DNA from 3 places in the Nocardia sp. NPDC058176 genome. Region 1 is predicted to be linked to each of the others. Evidence: riboswitches for the same ligand, from Rfam matches in the RefSeq annotation. Region 1 holds a riboswitch; each other region holds the start of a gene.
What was found. A riboswitch is a leader RNA that binds a small molecule or an ion and turns the genes downstream of it on or off. The one in region 1 is predicted to bind S-adenosylmethionine.

Region 1 (5,267 bases):
GTTTCTGGTGACCGGCCCGCTGTCGGACCAGTGGGGCCGCCGCCCGGTGATCGTGGGCGGCCTGGCGGCGACGGCCTTGTCCACCCTTGTGGTGATCGCGGCGCCGAGCCTGGGCACCGGCCTGGCCGCACGGGTGATCCAGGGCCTGACGGCTTCGTTCTTCGCGCCCGCCGCGTTCGCCTATCTCGCCGAACGCATCGCCCCGCAGCGGCGGGTCTTCGCACTCACCTGCCTGACCAGCTCGTTCCTCGGCGCGGGCGTGCTCGCGCAGGTGCTGGCCCAGCTCGTCGACGACGCGTTCGGCTGGCAGGCGGTGTTCGTGGCGGGCGCGGCGGGCTTCGCGCTCTCGGCACTGCTGCTGCACGTGGTACTCGAACCAGGACAGCGCGCGGGCACGACCGGCTCGGTGGGCGCGGTCTTCACCGCGTTCGCCGCGCTGCTGCGCGCCCCACGCCTGGCCCTGCTCTACGTCAGCTGCCTTGCCGTGCTCGGGTCCTTCGTCGGGATCTACACCGGCGTACAGCTCGCGCCGCCCGACGGCGTCGGCACCAGTAGCACCGCCCTGCTCGCCCTGCGCGCCAGCGCCATCCCCGCCATGATCGCCATCCCCCTCCTGGCCACCCGTCTGTCCACGATCAACCCCGAACTCCGCCTGATCACCGCCCTGTCGACAGCCGGCCTCGCCGCCGCCGTCACCGCCATCCCCCTCGGCGGAATCTGGGTCGCCACCTGGCTTTTCGTCTTCGTCGCCGCGATAGCGGTAGCCGCCCCGGCCGCCGTCCAAGCCATCGCCGCCCAAGCAGGCCAAGCCCGCGCCACCGCCACCGCCCTCTACACCTTCGCCCTCTTCCTCGGCGCCAGCGCGGGCCCTCAGTTGGCCAACCTGGTGGCCGACAACGGTTTCACCGCCGTAGCCCTCGCCATCGCCACCCTCGGATTCGCGGGGGCCGCCCTGGCCTTCGCCTCCACGAGGGTTCACAGCACCTGATGAGCTGGGCCGCCTCGATATCGTGGCGGCCCAGTTTCAACCAGCCGGTCAGGTTCTCGGCAGATCGGTGACCATTCGGACCGAAGGACATTCTAGGTATCTCACTGAGCAGACCTTGAACCCCCGGCGCCTGGGTGCGCCGGGGGTTCGGTCGTCATTGGGCTCAGGGGTGGGTGGTGAACTCCTCGAAGGTGGGGGTGGGGAGTTTGAGTTGGGCGTGGATGTCGCCGCCGAGGCCGAAGTGGCCGATGGCGCCGCCGTAGTTCTGCTGGTAGCTCTGCCAGAGGACGACGACGCTGATGACGCGGTTGGCGCCGGGGGTGGCGGGGTCGGGGAAGGGGTTGGGGAGGGTGGCCCGGTAGGTGGCGGTGCCGTCGGGGGCGGTGATGAAGACGTTGGGGACGCCGAGAGGTCCTGGGCGGGTGGGCGATTCGGGGTTCAGGTCGCCTTGCCGCAGGGACATGATCGTATAGAGGGAGTCGGGGATCAGGCCGGTGAACTCGAAGACGAAGTGGGCTGCTCGTTCGTCGTCGCTGAGCGAAACCTCCGCCGTGCCACGGGCTTCCAGCCACTTGCCGAGGGTGACCGGTTCGGTGAGTTTGCGGCCGTCCTCGGGGCGAAGGTCCGGGATGGGGACCTCGTGGAAGGGATAGCTCGGGCGGGTGACGGCGGCCGCGCCGGGGAGCTGATCCGGCGCGAAGACCATCGGATAGTTGTTGGCGGGCAAGGGAAGCGGCAGCGTGTGCAGTACGAGGTCGCGGTCTTCGGGAGACAGTTCCGCCGGCAGTTCGCGGACCACCCGGTAGGGCAGGTTCTCGCCGAACGGCGGCAGCGGGGTGTCGGCCGCGACGATCGCACTACCCCACCGCCGGGTCACCGAACCATCGGGAGCTTCCTCGTTCAGGAACCCGACGACGATGAAATCCCCTGCCGCGTCCACGATCTCGCTCGGCGGATACAGCGGACCCTGGGTGGTCGGGGTCAGCTCGTAGCGACGCTTCACCATACCGACGCCACCTTTCGGTCATCGGAGAACTCGTTGCCCTGCGCATCGCCGAGCCGATCACCGAGGTGGCGCCAGGTGCCGCTGCGCGCGGCCGCGACCAGCTTCGGGTCCTCGCCGCGATAGGCGGGCCGGGCGACCAACCACAGGAACGGCAGGTCGGTGCCGTGGTCGCCGTAGCCCCAGGTGTCGTTCGCGCTGATCCCGTGCTCGCGCAGGTACGCCACCACCGCCTCGCCCTTGGCCGCGCCGATCATCGGCCTGCGCACCTCACCGGTGAGCACGCCGTGCTCGTCGAGCAGCGGTTCGGTGGCGATGACGTGGTCGGCACCGACCGCCGCGGCGACCGGCGCGATCGCCGGGGCGAACGATCCCGACAGCAGGACCGTGCGCACCCCCGCGGCCTTGTGCTCGCGCAAGGCCCGCACGGCCTCGGCGTAGAACGCGGCCCCCTCGGCGACGAACTCGGCGAACCAGCGCTGCCCGGCCGCCTCGAGCGCGGCGTACTCGACGCCGCGATAGGCCCGGTAGTACTCGCGGTTGATCTCTTCGCGCGGGCCACCCGCACTCGCCCGCGCCTTGAGATCGTCGGTGATGCGCGCGTACTCGCTGCCGTCGTCACCGTTCTCGGCGAGCCAGAAGCGCAGGAAGGTGAACATGGACTTGACCGTGATCACGGTCTCGTCCACATCGAAGAACGCAGCTCCGCTCATGCCGAGGCCGCCAGGTACGCGTCGACCGCCTTGGCCGCCTTGGCCCGCTCGATCTGGGAGATCCGCTCGTTGGGCAGTGCGGCGAACTCGATGCGCGAGCTCGCGACCGGCTTGCCGAACTGGCGGACCTCGGTCTCGATCAGGAACTGCAACTTGCCCGGATCGTCCACCGAGACCGGCGTGAGCTGGGCGTGCAGGGTCGCGGGCAGCGGGAACAGGAAGGAACCGAATTTCAGGTCCACGTTGTTCCAGACGATGTAGAAGTGCTCCTGCGGCCTGCGGACGCCGTACTCGAGTTCGAACGCGGCGAGGAACAGCTGACGCACGGCCTCGATCACCACGATGCCCTGCACGTGCTCACCGGTCTGGTGGTCGAGCAGCAGTTCGTTGTCGCCGTCGAGGCGCAGGTCGGCGCGGAAGAGGTTCTCGTCCTCCCTGACCAGGCCCGCCAGCAGGACATTGGAGTCCTGATATTTGTGCACGTGGTGCCTGCGGGCCGGTTCGGCGATCTCGCCGACCACCCGCAACCGCGCCTGCGGTGCGTGAATGGCCGCCACGTGCTCGAGGTAGTCGAGATCGTGGCGGGTGATGCCCTGCCCCAGATGGACGGCCAGTTCCGCATCGGCCGCGTGGAACCGTCCGCTGCGTAGCAGCGCGACCAGGCCCGACACGGTATGCACCCGATCATCCTTGGAAATCCCGAGGAACCGGTCGGCGACCACGACGAAGGTCGTCGCGATCGTTTCCGGGGCACGGGTGGCGTCGAGTTGGACTACAGACATGGATAGACCCTCCAGAAAAGGACGCTTATGGCGGGATCGTCCCCGCCATCCGGTCGTCACCCGGAGCACCCCGCCGCCAATGGAGGGTTGCCGCCCAGCAAGCCGGGGCTCGATGCTGGAACTCGTGACCGTCCATCGAAACCTATTCGGGCGCAATAATTTTGACCAGAATTGCGACCATGGTGAAAAAATCCGACCAGGGGCGGAGGAAGGCCCGCTCACCAGTGCATATGCTGTGCGTGACCGACCGTCACACATTCCCGGAGGCAACGTTGCCGAAAAATCTCGAAGCCAGTATCGAAATCGCCGCGTCGCCGGCGCAGGTGTGGTCGGTGCTCACCGATCTGGGGCGGATCTCCGAGTTCAGTCCGACCACGCGGAAGATGATCGCACTCGGCGGCGTCCGGACCGGGACGTTCACCCTCAACATCAACAAGGACGGCTGGAAGATCTGGCCGACCACCTCGCGCATCGTGCGCTTCGAGCCGAACCAGGTGTTCGCGTTCCAGATGAACGAGAACCGCACCGTGTGGAGCTACGAACTCGAGCCCACCGCCACCGGCACCCGCGTCACCGAATCCCGCGTGGTCGCGCCCAAGGGCGTGCCCGCGCCGGTGCGCGGCATGATCAATGTCGCGCTCGGTGGTGAGCAGCAGTTCGAGGCGAACCTGGTCTCGGGCATGCGGGAAACGCTGGCCAGGGTGAAGGCCGCCGCCGAACGCTAGGACACTTCGCCCGCGAGCCCGCCGGATCCTTCCGGCGGGCTTCTTCAGTCGCGCAGGAACTCCCGCAGCACGGTGACGAATTCATCGGGCTGCTCGACCTGGGGCGCGTGCCCCGCATGCTCGACCAAGTGCGTGCGCGCGCCCGCCGCGGCGTATCTGGCCAGCGTCGAGACGTGATCGTAGAGGTGGTCGCGGCGGCCGTGCACGACAAGTACCGGAAGGTCGAGTTCGGCCACGCGGGCGTCGAGCGGATGGGCCGCGAGGTCGTCGGCCCGCGCGCCCGCGGTGTAGGCGAGGGCGGCCGGGACCGTGCCGCGAAAGTCACGCACCACCGAATCCGCGAGGCCGGGCGAGGATTCGTAGCGGAAACCCGGCGCGAACGAACTCCGCAGGCACAACCGGACCACCGGCGCCGGCGCCCACCGCTGGGCCAGGCGCACCGATGACGGGCGCACCACCCACTTCGCCGCCGCGGGAATCCGGGCCTGCCGGTAGTCCGGACCCTGGCCGACCACCACCGCGCGGGCCACGCGGTCCGAACTCGTGGCCAGCTCCAGCGCGATCTCGGCGCCGAAGGAATGGCCGACCACGGTCACCTCGGACACGGCGAGTTCGTCGAGCAGCTCCGCGACCGGGGCGGTCCTGGCCGACACGCCGAAATCGTCGCGCTGGTCGCGGACGTCCACCCGGATCACCCGGAAGTCACCGGACAGCCGCTCGGCGACAGCGGCGAACCAGTCGGGCGAGCCCGCGATACCGTGCACGAACACGATCGCCGGGCCCTCGCGCACACCTTCATCCACGAACAGCACGCGATCCAGCCTATCCGGGAGCGATGACATGGGCCGATGCCGCGCAGGGGTGCCGGAGGTGGCGCTCGCCGAGGACGGTCGCCGGTCGCGCCGGGGCACGGAGGGCGTTCCGGCCGGTCGTTGCCCGGATCTCCCCGCTCGAATCCCGGCATTGCAGTGGCGATATCCCCCCGGTTCGCATACGCTTCGCCGCGAATGAAAGACGCCTCATGGAGGGACGAGTGATCACTCCGAACAGGCCGGA
Region 2 (5,267 bases), on a different contig from region 1:
TCGTCGACGCCGATGTACGACTGACCCCGCAAGCGATCGCCGCGGCCGTCACCGAGCTGCGCAAACGCGAGGCCGGGGTGGTGTCGGCGTGGCCCGTGCAGGAGGCGGGCTCGGTCACCGAAGCCCTGGTCCAGCCACTGCTGGCCTGGTCGTGGGCCTCGACCCTGCCGCTGGGTCCCGCCAATCACAGCCTGCGCCCGTCCACCGCGGTGGCGTGCGGACAGTTCCTCGCCGTCGACGCCGAGGCCTACCGGGCCGCCGGTGGGCACGGCGCGGTCGCGGCCAGCGCCACCGAGGACCTCGATCTGGCCAGGGCCGTCCGCCGGGCGGGACATCGCACGGCACTGGTGACCGCGGGCCCCTCGGCCCGCACCCGGATGTACACCGGCGCCACCGAACTCACCGACGGCTACACGCGCTGGCTGTGGTCGGCCTACGGCGGTCGACTCGACGCGGGCGCGGCCGTCGGCCTGTTCGTCGCCCTCGCCTACTGGATTCCCCCGCTGGCCGCGATCCTCGGCCGCGGCCGCACCCGCCGCGCCGGCCTGCTCGGCTACCTCGCCGCCGTCACCGGCCGAATCCTCGCCCGCAGCACCGAGACCCGCAGCTCCCCCACCCGCGCCGACCTCACTTCGGCCCTGGCCCACCCGATCGGCGTCGGCCACTACCTCACCTTGTGGGTGCGCTCCCACCACCGCCACCGCACCGGCCGCCTCCGCTGGAAGCAACGCCCCTTGGTCACCCCCGACCGCCGCACGGCCAAACACGCCTGAGCTGCCCCACCGAAGCCGCCCCGCGCTGACGCTGCGGCCTGGACCGTTGATCGCCAGGCACTGGTGGCGGCTTCTTCTCGGCCGATGCCCACCTGGACGCCTGGTGATCAACGGTCCAACGCCGTCAGGGCGATCGAGGCTGCACGGTGGGTGCGTCGACTCGCGGTCAGGGGACTTCGGTGATGCCGATGGTCGGGAAGAAGAAGCAGGAGCGGCCCGCGTTGTCGGCGGTGCCGAAGACGGCGGCCAGGACGGTGCCGCGGCCGGTGTCGACGGGGACCGCGCGGACGCCGCCGACCGGGATGGCGGCGAAGAGGAAGTCGCGGATGGCGGCCTCGGCGAGCGGGCGCAGTTCGACGGGCACCTCGGGCGGGACCATGGCGCCGACGATGTCGGCGATCGGGCCCATCGAGGCCATGCCGCCGCGGCCGCTGCTGAGGTTGAGCCAGGCCACCTGCATGCCCGCGGTCTCGGTGGCGGGGGTGTCGGCGGCCATGCCGTAGGGCAGGAAGGTGAACAGGGTCTGCCCTGATTTCACGGCGGTGAGGTCGAGGCCGGGGATCGGCAGGGTGTTGGCAGGCCAGGGGCCGGGTACCGCGCCCGCGACGGCGGGGACGATGCCGAGGCCGTCACCGGAGCAGTTCAGGGCCGCCGTGGGGTACAGGAACGGCTCGACACCCAACGCTTTCAGCGTGTCGACCACAGTCTGGTAGGCGGCGAGCAGGTCACCGGGACCGGCGGCGGGTGTCGTCGGCGCGTCCCTGGTGACCGCGGGCGTCGTGACCGTGGCGGCGGGCTCGGCGGCCGCGGGCGGCACGGCCAGCAACAGCGCGGCGGCGCAGGCCGTCAGCGAGGTCAGTGCGGTGGAACGACGCGACACGATCACGGCGCAACTCCTCATCGTCGACACTCAGAAGGCCGACGGTACTCCGGAAAAGCGCAGATCCAGCCGATGAACACGGCGTGGCGGGCACACGTGTTCGGCCCGGTCCCCACCCTGTCGCCGCGAAGTATGCACCGTGCGAACCGCGCGCCCAAGCTCTGCGCTCACGCTGACTTTTACCGTTGTGAACGATCCCGCCTGTGCCACATGCTGGTTCAGCTCGGGTCAGCAGCCCGAGCACAACCATCCAGAGCGACCGAGAGACCTGGCTCGACGACGTCGCAGCAACCCGCCCGTTTCCGGGTGTGGGTGCTTCTGCCGGGTTCGATGGAGGAGATCTACCCATGACCGCGTCTGCCGTTTCCGGCGCCGCGAACCCCGCGCGCCCCGAGCAGGCGAGTGTTTCGCCCGAAGGACCCGACGAATCCGGGCTGCCCCGCATCGCCGGAGCCTGGCATCCGTGGCGCTGGGTGGTCGGCGCGATCGCGCTGATCCTGGTGGCGCAGTTCGCCCACGGACTGATCACCAATCCCGGCTGGGACTGGGGCACGTTCGCGCAGTACTTCACGGCACCCTCGGTGCTGGCCGCCCTGCAGGTGACACTCGAACTGACCCTGTGGGGCACGGTGCTCGGCTTCGCGCTCGGCACACTCCTGGCGATCGGCCGGGTGTCGAACAATCCGGTGCTGCGGGTGATCGCCTGGACCTACATCTGGGCGTTCCGCTCGATCCCGCTGATCGTGCAGCTGCTGTTCTGGTTCAACATCGCCTACCTGTATCAGCGGCTGTCGGTGGGCATCCCGTTCGGCCCGGCCTTCTTCGACTTCGAGGTCAACGGCGTGATCAGCGGGTTCACCGCCGCGGTGATCGGGCTGGCGCTGCACCAGGCGGCCTATTCGGCCGAGCTGATCCGGGCCGGACTGCTCGCTGTCGACCAGGGTCAGCTCGACGCGGCCGCCGCGCTCGGCATCCCGAAGTGGCGCCAGTTCCGCACGGTGGTGTTGCCGCAGGCGATGCGCTCGATCCTGCCGAACGCGGCCAACGAGGTGATCGGGCTGTTCAAGGGCACCTCGATCGTGTCGGTGATGGCGATCGCGGAGCTGTTCTACCAGGTGCAGGTGGTCTTCGGCCGCAACGGCCGGGTGGTGCCGCTGCTGATGGTGGCCACCGTCTGGTACATCGTGCTCACCACGATCCTGTCGATCGTCCAGTACTACATCGAACGGCACTACGCCAAGGGCGCGCAGCGTCAGCTGCCGCCGACACCGTGGCAGCGGGTCCGCGCCAAGGTCACCGAGATCGCCGCGCACACCGCGCCTCCCCGAGGAGCCACCCGATGACCGCCGCGGTGCAGGCCAGGGGCATTCGCAAGTCCTACAACGGCACCGAGGTGCTGCGCGGGGTCGACCTCGCGGTGCGCGCCGGTGAGGTGGTGGCGCTGATCGGGCCGTCCGGCTCGGGCAAGTCCACGCTGCTGCGGGTGCTCAACCATCTGGAGGCCCAGGACGCGGGCACCGTGCACATCGACGGCGAGCTGATCGGTTACCGGCAGCGCGGCAACGTCCTGCGCCCGCTGCCCGACCACGCCGTGCGCGCCCAGCGCAGCCACATCGGGTTCGTGTTCCAGCAGTTCAACCTGTTCCCGAATCTGACCGTGCTCGACAACATCGTGCTCGCGCCCGTCTCGGCCCAGCGGCGCAAGCGCGCCGAGGTGGTCGCCGAGGCCGAGAAGCTGCTGGCCCGGGTCGGCCTGGCCGATTACGCCGACGCCTATCCGCGCAGGCTGTCGGGCGGTCAGCAGCAGCGCGTGGCCATCGCGCGGGCGCTGGCGCTGAAACCGCGACTGATCCTGTTCGACGAGCCGACCTCGGCGCTGGATCCGGAACTGGTCGGCGAGGTCCTCGCCGTCATCCGCGATCTCGCGCACGGCGGCACCGCGCTGGTGATCGTCACCCACGAGATCGGTTTCGCCCGCGAGGTCGCCGACACGGTCGTGTTCCTCGACGAGGGCGTGATCGTCGAACGCGGCGACGCCGCCACCGTCCTCGACCACCCCGAACACCCGCGCACGCAGGCGTTCCTGTCCCGCGTCCGCTGAACATCCCTTCCACGAACAGGTTTCGACACTGATGAAGCTCTCCACCCTGATCGGCATCGTCGCGGCGGCCACGCTGTTGACGGCAGGCTGCACCGCCGAGCCCGAATCGGCCACCACCGTGCAGGCCGGCGAGACCACCTACGACCTCTCCCCCGCCCAGGAGGCCAGGCTGCGGGTGGACAAGGTCGACGCCATCGCCGCCCAGGTGCCGCAGGCCATCCGCGACCGCGGCACCCTCGTCGTGACCGGTCCCGCCGGTTCCGTGCCGCCGCTGCGGTTCTACGCCACCGACGACCGCACCGTCGTCGGCTCCGAGGTCGACTTCGCCACCCTGGTGGCCGACATCCTCGGCCTGAAGCTCGACATCCAGGTGGCCGACTGGTCGCAGAACTTCGTGCGGGTGGATTCCGGTGAGGTGGACGCGTTCATCTCCAACGTGACCGTCACCGAGGAGCGCAAGGAGAAGTACGACTTCGCCACCTACCGCACCGACACCGTCGCGCTCGAGGTGCACAAGGACAGCGACCTGACCTACACCGACCGCAAATCCCTGGCGGGTCAGCGCATCGGCATCGGCGCGGGCACCAACCAGGAGCAGCTGCTGGTGAGCTGGAACGAGCAGAACGTCGCCGAGGGCCTGGCCCCGATCGACATCGCCTACTACCAGCAGTCCACCGACTACTACCTGGCGCTGGCCTCCAGGCGCATCGACGGCTACATCGGCCCGAACCCCGCGGCCGTCTACCACTCGACCACCACCGGCGACAGCAAGATCATCGCCACCTTCTCCGGCGCGGGCGAGCAGCTGCAGGGTGAGATCGCGGCGCTCACCAAGAAGGACAACGGCCTGATCGGCCCGATCCACCAGGCGCTGCAGCACGCCATCGCCGACGGCAGCTACCAGAAGGTGCTCGACCGCTGGGGCCTGGATTCGGAGAAGGTCACCGAGTCGCGGATCAACCCGCCCGGTCTGCCGAAGAAGCCCGCCGCATGAGTGTCGACCGGCTCGTGGCGGGAGGTGGCCACGCATGAAGTTCCTGCTGATGACGTTGATCACCCGCGTGCCCGATCCGGTCACCGGCGTGGTGCCGAGCACCCGCGACCGGTTGCACGAGGTGATCGACCAGGCCCGCCGCGCCGAGGAACTCGGCTACGACGGTTTCGCGGTCGGTGAGCGCCACGAGGATCCGTTCCTCTCGGCGGCACCGCCGGTGATCCTGAGCCACATCGCCGCGGTCACTTCCCGGATCAGCCTGTTCACCGCCGTCACCACCCTGAGCCTGCTCGACCCGGTGCGTGCCTTCGAGGACTACTCCACGCTGGACAACCTCGCCGACGGGCGCCTGGAACTGATCATCGGCAAGGGCAACGGCGCCGCGCAGGCCCAGCTCTACCACGTCACCACCGACGATCAGTGGGACCGCAATCGCGAAGGCTACGAACTGTTCCGGGCGCTGTGGGCCGGCGAGGAGGTGACCTGGTCGGGCCGGTTCCGGCCCTCGCTCACCGCCGC
Region 3 (5,267 bases), 100 kb from region 1:
CCCTTCGTCCTGCTGGTCGGTGTCGGCTCCGCCGTGGTCTTCGGTGCGACGACGATCGTGTCGGCGCTCTACTCCGACCGGATCGGGCGCCGCGTGGTGATCATGGTGTCGTGCGCGGCGGCCATCGTCTGGTCGCTCGCACTGTTCCCATTGATCGACACCGGTTCACCCGTCGCGTTCGCGATCGGCGTGGCGATCACACTCGCCATCTTCGGCATCGCCTACGGCCCGTGCGGCGCACTGCTTCCCGAGCTGTTCCACACCCGATACCGCTACACGGGCGCCGGTCTCGGCTACAACCTGGCCGGGGTACTGGGCGGCGCGATCCCGCCCCTGATCGCCACACCACTCGCCGCGGCGTACGGCAGCATCGCGATCGGTGTGATGCTCGCAGCGCTCGGCGTCGTCAGCCTGATCTGCACGTGGGCGCTGGCGGAGACGAAAGACGCTGTGCTGTAAGCGAAGTTGGTCAGGGGCGGTTGCCGGGTCAGGCAACCGCCCGCTGGCGTCAACTCAGTGCGTGGTCGAGGTCGGCGAGGAGGTCTTCGAGGTCCTCGAGGCCGATGGAGATGCGGACGACGCCGTCGCTCAGGCCGATCGAGGCGCGACCCTCGGGGCCCATGGCTCGGTGAGTTGTGGTGGCGGGGTGGGTGATCAGGGTCTTCGCGTCGCCGAGGTTGTTGGAGATGTCGATGATGCGGAGGCGGTTGAGGACCTCGAAGGCGCGCTTCTTGCCGTCGTCGCCGGCGAGTTCGAAGGTGACGACGGTGCCGCCGCCGGACATCTGCTCGGTGGCCAGGGCGTGCTGCGGATGTGATTCCAGGAATGGGTATTTCACCCAGTTCACCGACTTGCTGGTCTCCAGGAACTCGGCGACCTTCAGCGCGGAGGCAGTGGACTGACGCACGCGCAGCGGCATGGTTTCCAGGCCCTTGAGCAGGGTCCAGGCGTTGAACGGGCTCAGGGCGGGGCCGGTGTGGCGCATCAGGGTCTTGACCGGACCGTCGATGTAGTCCTGGTCGCCCAGGATGGCGCCGCCGAGGACGCGGCCCTGGCCGTCGATGTGCTTGGTGCCGGAGTAGACGACCACATCGGCACCGAGTTCGAAGCCGCGCTGCAGCAGGGGCGTGGCGAAGACGTTGTCCAGCACCACCTTCGCGCCCGCGGCGTGCGCCAGCTCGGTGACCTTGCGGACATCGACCAGGGTCTGCATCGGGTTGGCGGGGGTCTCGAAGAAGACGGCCTGGGTGGGCACCGAGAGCGCCTGCTCCCACTGCTCGAGGTCGTCACCGTCGACGAAGACGGTCTCGACGCCCCAGCGCGGCAGGATCTCGTTGCACACCACGAAGCAGGAGCCGAACAGGCTGCGCGCGGCGACGAGCCGGTCGCCCGCCTTCAGCAGCGCGCCCAGCGCGGTGAACACCGCGGACATGCCCGAGGCGGTCGCGAAGGCCGCTTCGGCGCCGTCGAGCAGGCGGATGCGCTCCTCGAACATGGACACGGTCGGATTGCCGTAGCGGGAGTAGACGAAGTGCTCGACCTCGCCGGTGAACGCGGCCTCGGCGGCCTCGGCGCTCTCGTAGACGAATCCGGAGGTCAGGTACAGCGCCTCGGAGGTCTCCTCGAAACCGGAACGGCGCAGACCGCCGCGGACACCGAGGGTGGCGGGGCCGACGCCCTCGGGCAGTGGCTTGTCGAACGAACCACCGGTGATCATGCTGTTCTCCCTTATGCCTGACGCCACGGCAGGCCGACGGCGCGCCAGCCGACGCTGCCGCGCTGCCCGAACGCGTCGGGGCCGCCCTCGAAACCGTCGAGCACGTTGTAGGACGGGGCGATGCCCGCGGCGGTCGCCACGGTCGCCGCGCCGATGGATCGCTGTCCGGAGCGACACAGGAACACCACGGGAGCGTCGTCGGGGCGCCCGGCCAGCGCCTGCTCGAGCTGCGCGCCGAACTCCGGATTACGGGTACCGGTGCCGTCGACCCATTCGATGAAGTGGGCCGGGCGCTCGATGGAGCTGGTGTCGGGGATGCCGATCCGGTCCCATTCGCCCTGGGTCCGCACGTCGACCAGCACCGCGCCGGGGTGCTCGGTCAGGATCTCCCAGGCCTTCTCGGGGGTGATGTCGCCAGCGTAAGTCATGTCGCCTCCTACTGAATCCGCTCTTGCCGCGGCGGGAATCCGGCGCGCGGCCAGGTCGTCACCCGGAGCACCCCACCGCGGAGGAGGGTTGCCGACCAGCGAGCCGGGGCTTGACGCTGGCACTCATGACCTTGCGATCTGAGATTGCCTCGCCACAGGTCACCGTGTCAAACAGTTCAGAAGGTGCAGACCAACCAGTCGCCATCGACGCGGGTCAGTGTCCAGGTGCTCGTCGCCTCGTTGCCGTCGATCTGGACGGTCGCGTCGATCTTGGCTTTGTCACCGTTGACGGTCGGGTTCTCGAAACCCCTCTTGTCGATCGACACAGCCGATTCCGGGCCGCCGAGCCGCTCGGTGAGGCCGGATTTCTGCTCGTCGAAGCCGGGGCAGGCGACACCCGGCGGCGGACGCGAGTCGCTGCGCGAGCGCGCGTCGATATAGTTGGTGACGGCGGCCGCGAGGCGGTCGGCCTCTGTGACATTTTTCTCAGCGGGTGAGAGCAGCCCACCGAGCACGATGCCGATGAGCACCACGATCGCCACCACCGCCGCCGCGACGAAGGGGACGATGGAACGCTTGTCGGTCTGATCCACCACGATGGGCTGGTCATCCGAGCCTGTTTGCTCATCGTTCATGCTGTAATCCTGACAGACCCGGCACCGACAACCACACCGCGCGCCGGGCGGCCACAACGCCGCAGATAGAATCGCCGTCGTGCGGCCTGCTGCCGACGTCGATGGCAGCTGCCAGCAGCCGGATAGTCAAGTTAGCCTAAGCTGAATTGACGCCGTCAACAGTTCTCGACCAAAGGGTGCGCGTAGAAAATGACCGAACAGAGTGCAGCGACCCGCCCGCTTCGCATTGCGATCGTGGGCGCGGGCCCGGCCGGTATCTACGCCGCCGACGCGTTGATGAAGTCCGATGCCGAGGTGTCGATCGACCTCTACGAGCGCATGCCCGCGCCGTTCGGTCTGATCCGCTACGGCGTCGCCCCCGACCATCCGCGGATCAAGGGCATCATCACCGCCCTGCACAAGGTCCTCGACAAGGAGCAGGTGCGCCTGCTCGGCAACATCGACTACGGCACCGACATCAACCTCGACGACCTGCGTCAGTTCTACGACGCGGTGATCTTCTCGACCGGTGCCAACGCCGACCGCGCGCTGCCGATCCCCGGCATCGACCTGGACGGCTCCTACGGCGCCGCCGACTTCGTCTCCTGGTACGACGGGCACCCGGACGTGCCGCGCTCGTGGCCGCTGGACGCGGAGAAGGTCGCGGTGCTCGGTGTCGGCAACGTGGCCCTGGACGTGGCGCGCGTGCTGGCCAAGACCGGTGACGAGCTGCTGCCGACCGAGATCCCGCCGAACGTCTACAACGGGCTCAAGGCCAACAAGGCCGTCGAGGTGCACGTCTTCGGCCGTCGCGGCCCGGCGCAGGCCAAGTTCACCCCGCTCGAGCTGCGCGAACTCGACCACTCGCCGACCATCGAGGTGATCGTCGACCCCGAGGACATCGACTACGACGAGGGCTCGGAGGCGGCGCGCCGCAACTCCAAGCAGGTCGACATGGTCGCCAACACCCTCGAGCAGTGGGCGATCCGCGATCAGGGCGACCGCCCGCACAAGCTGTTCCTGCACTTCTTCGAGTCGCCTTCGGAGATCCTCGGTGAGGACGGCAAGGTCGTCGGCCTCAAGACCGAGCGCACCCAGCTCGACGGGACCGGCAACGTCAAGGGCACCGGCGAGTTCCGCGAGTGGGACATCCAGGCCGTCTACCGCGCGGTCGGTTACCTGTCGCAGAACGTGACCCAGCTGCCGTTCGACGATCAGGCGGGCACGGTGCCCAACGAGGCCGGTCGCGTGATCTCCGACGACACCGCCGAGGGCGCGGCGCGCTTCATGCCCGCCACCTACGTCACCGGCTGGATCAAGCGCGGCCCGGTCGGTCTGATCGGTCACACCAAGGGCGACGCCAACGAGACCATCGCCTGCCTGCTCGACGACGCCAAGGACTTCGCGCCCCCGGCCAAGCCCGAGCTCGACGCCGTCACCGAGTTCCTCGAGGGCAAGGGCATTCCGTTCACCACCTGGGCGGGCTGGTACCGCCTCGACGCCCACGAGCGCGCCCTCGGCGAGCCCGAGGGCCGCGAACGCGTCAAGGTCGTCGAGCGCGAGGACATGCTCCGCGCGTCCGAGCCCAACAAGGCGTAAGGCGGGACGTGGGTTCGGACTCTCCGTTTCCGCCGAACTCGAGGCATTCTGTACAGGTGTTCGATGCCCACGTCCACATCATCGATCCGCGGTACCCGCTGATCGAGAACGAAGGCTACCTACCCGACCCCTATGTCATCGCGGATTATCGAAAGCGCATGGAGCGCTTCGATGTTCGCGGTGGCGCCGTGGTCAGCGCGTCTTTCCAAGGTACTGATCAGGCGTACCTGACGGCCGCGCTGGCCGCGCTCGGTCCCGACTGGGTCGGCGTCACCCGGCTCCACCTGGACGCCACCGACGACGACATCCTCGAACTGGACCGGGCGGGGGTGCGGGCGCTGCGGTTCAACCTCAAGCGCGCCGCCGCCGACATCACCGAGATGACGTTGCAGGCGCTGCGCGCGCACGAGCTCGTCGGCTGGCACGTCGAGCTCTACATCGACGGTCAGATGCTGGCCTCGCTGCAACCGGTGATCTCCAAACTGCCCGCGCTGTCCATCGACCACCTCGGGATGTCCGCGGAGGGGCTGCCGTATCTGCTGGATCTGGTGGATCGCGGGGCCAGGGTGAAGGCGACCGGGTTCGGCCGGGTCGAGATGGATGTGGCCGACACGCTGCGCCGGATCCACACCGTCAACCCGGGTGCGCTGATGTTCGGTTCCGACCTGCCCGGCACCCGCGCGGGCAGGCCGTTCGACGATGCCGACATCGACCTGATCTGCGATGTCGTCGGCGCCGATCTGCACGCGGTGCTCGAGGACAACGCCCGCGAGTTCTATCGGCTGCCCGCCGTGGAGCGCGCGGTATCCGATCCGGCGCCGACGCGGCCGATGCCGCGCACCGAGAATCCGACCGTGCCGATCCCCCGCGACGAACTGCCCGGCGCGGACGCGGCAACGCGCCCGCTGC

Region 2: linked by a shared signal. The riboswitch ahead of ACFVVM_RS27805 (amino acid ABC transporter permease) and the one ahead of ACFVVM_RS15540 (AfsA-related hotdog domain-containing protein) in region 1 are both predicted to bind S-adenosylmethionine.
Region 3: linked by a shared signal. The riboswitch ahead of ACFVVM_RS16075 (rhodanese-like domain-containing protein) and the one ahead of ACFVVM_RS15540 (AfsA-related hotdog domain-containing protein) in region 1 are both predicted to bind S-adenosylmethionine.

The regions. Positions count from the first base shown of each region.
Region 1 covers NZ_JBHVVA010000002.1:649,340-654,606, forward strand. The annotation lists gene ACFVVM_RS15525 (MFS transporter) at 1-988, shown strand, start outside; gene ACFVVM_RS15530 (hypothetical protein) at 1,152-1,994, opposite strand; gene ACFVVM_RS15535 (HAD family hydrolase) at 1,988-2,704, opposite strand; gene ACFVVM_RS15540 (AfsA-related hotdog domain-containing protein) at 2,701-3,486, opposite strand; SAM riboswitch class IV at 3,503-3,616, opposite strand; gene ACFVVM_RS15545 (SRPBCC family protein) at 3,759-4,211, shown strand; gene ACFVVM_RS15550 (alpha/beta fold hydrolase) at 4,256-5,023, opposite strand; gene ACFVVM_RS15555 (DUF6585 family protein) at 5,245-5,267, shown strand, end outside.
Region 2 covers NZ_JBHVVA010000006.1:268,581-273,847, reverse strand. The annotation lists gene ACFVVM_RS27815 (glycosyltransferase) at 1-773, shown strand, start outside; gene ACFVVM_RS27810 (hypothetical protein) at 940-1,659, opposite strand; SAM riboswitch class I at 1,897-1,990, shown strand; gene ACFVVM_RS27805 (amino acid ABC transporter permease) at 2,001-2,996, shown strand; gene ACFVVM_RS27800 (amino acid ABC transporter ATP-binding protein) at 2,993-3,754, shown strand; gene ACFVVM_RS27795 (ABC transporter substrate-binding protein) at 3,786-4,748, shown strand; gene ACFVVM_RS27790 (LLM class flavin-dependent oxidoreductase) at 4,783-5,267, shown strand, end outside.
Region 3 covers NZ_JBHVVA010000002.1:754,245-759,511, forward strand. The annotation lists gene ACFVVM_RS16065 (MFS transporter) at 1-459, shown strand, start outside; gene ACFVVM_RS16070 (O-succinylhomoserine sulfhydrylase) at 509-1,717, opposite strand; gene ACFVVM_RS16075 (rhodanese-like domain-containing protein) at 1,729-2,145, opposite strand; SAM riboswitch class IV at 2,160-2,276, opposite strand; gene ACFVVM_RS16080 (hypothetical protein) at 2,322-2,837, opposite strand; gene ACFVVM_RS16085 (FAD-dependent oxidoreductase) at 2,970-4,358, shown strand; gene ACFVVM_RS16090 (amidohydrolase family protein) at 4,415-5,267, shown strand, end outside.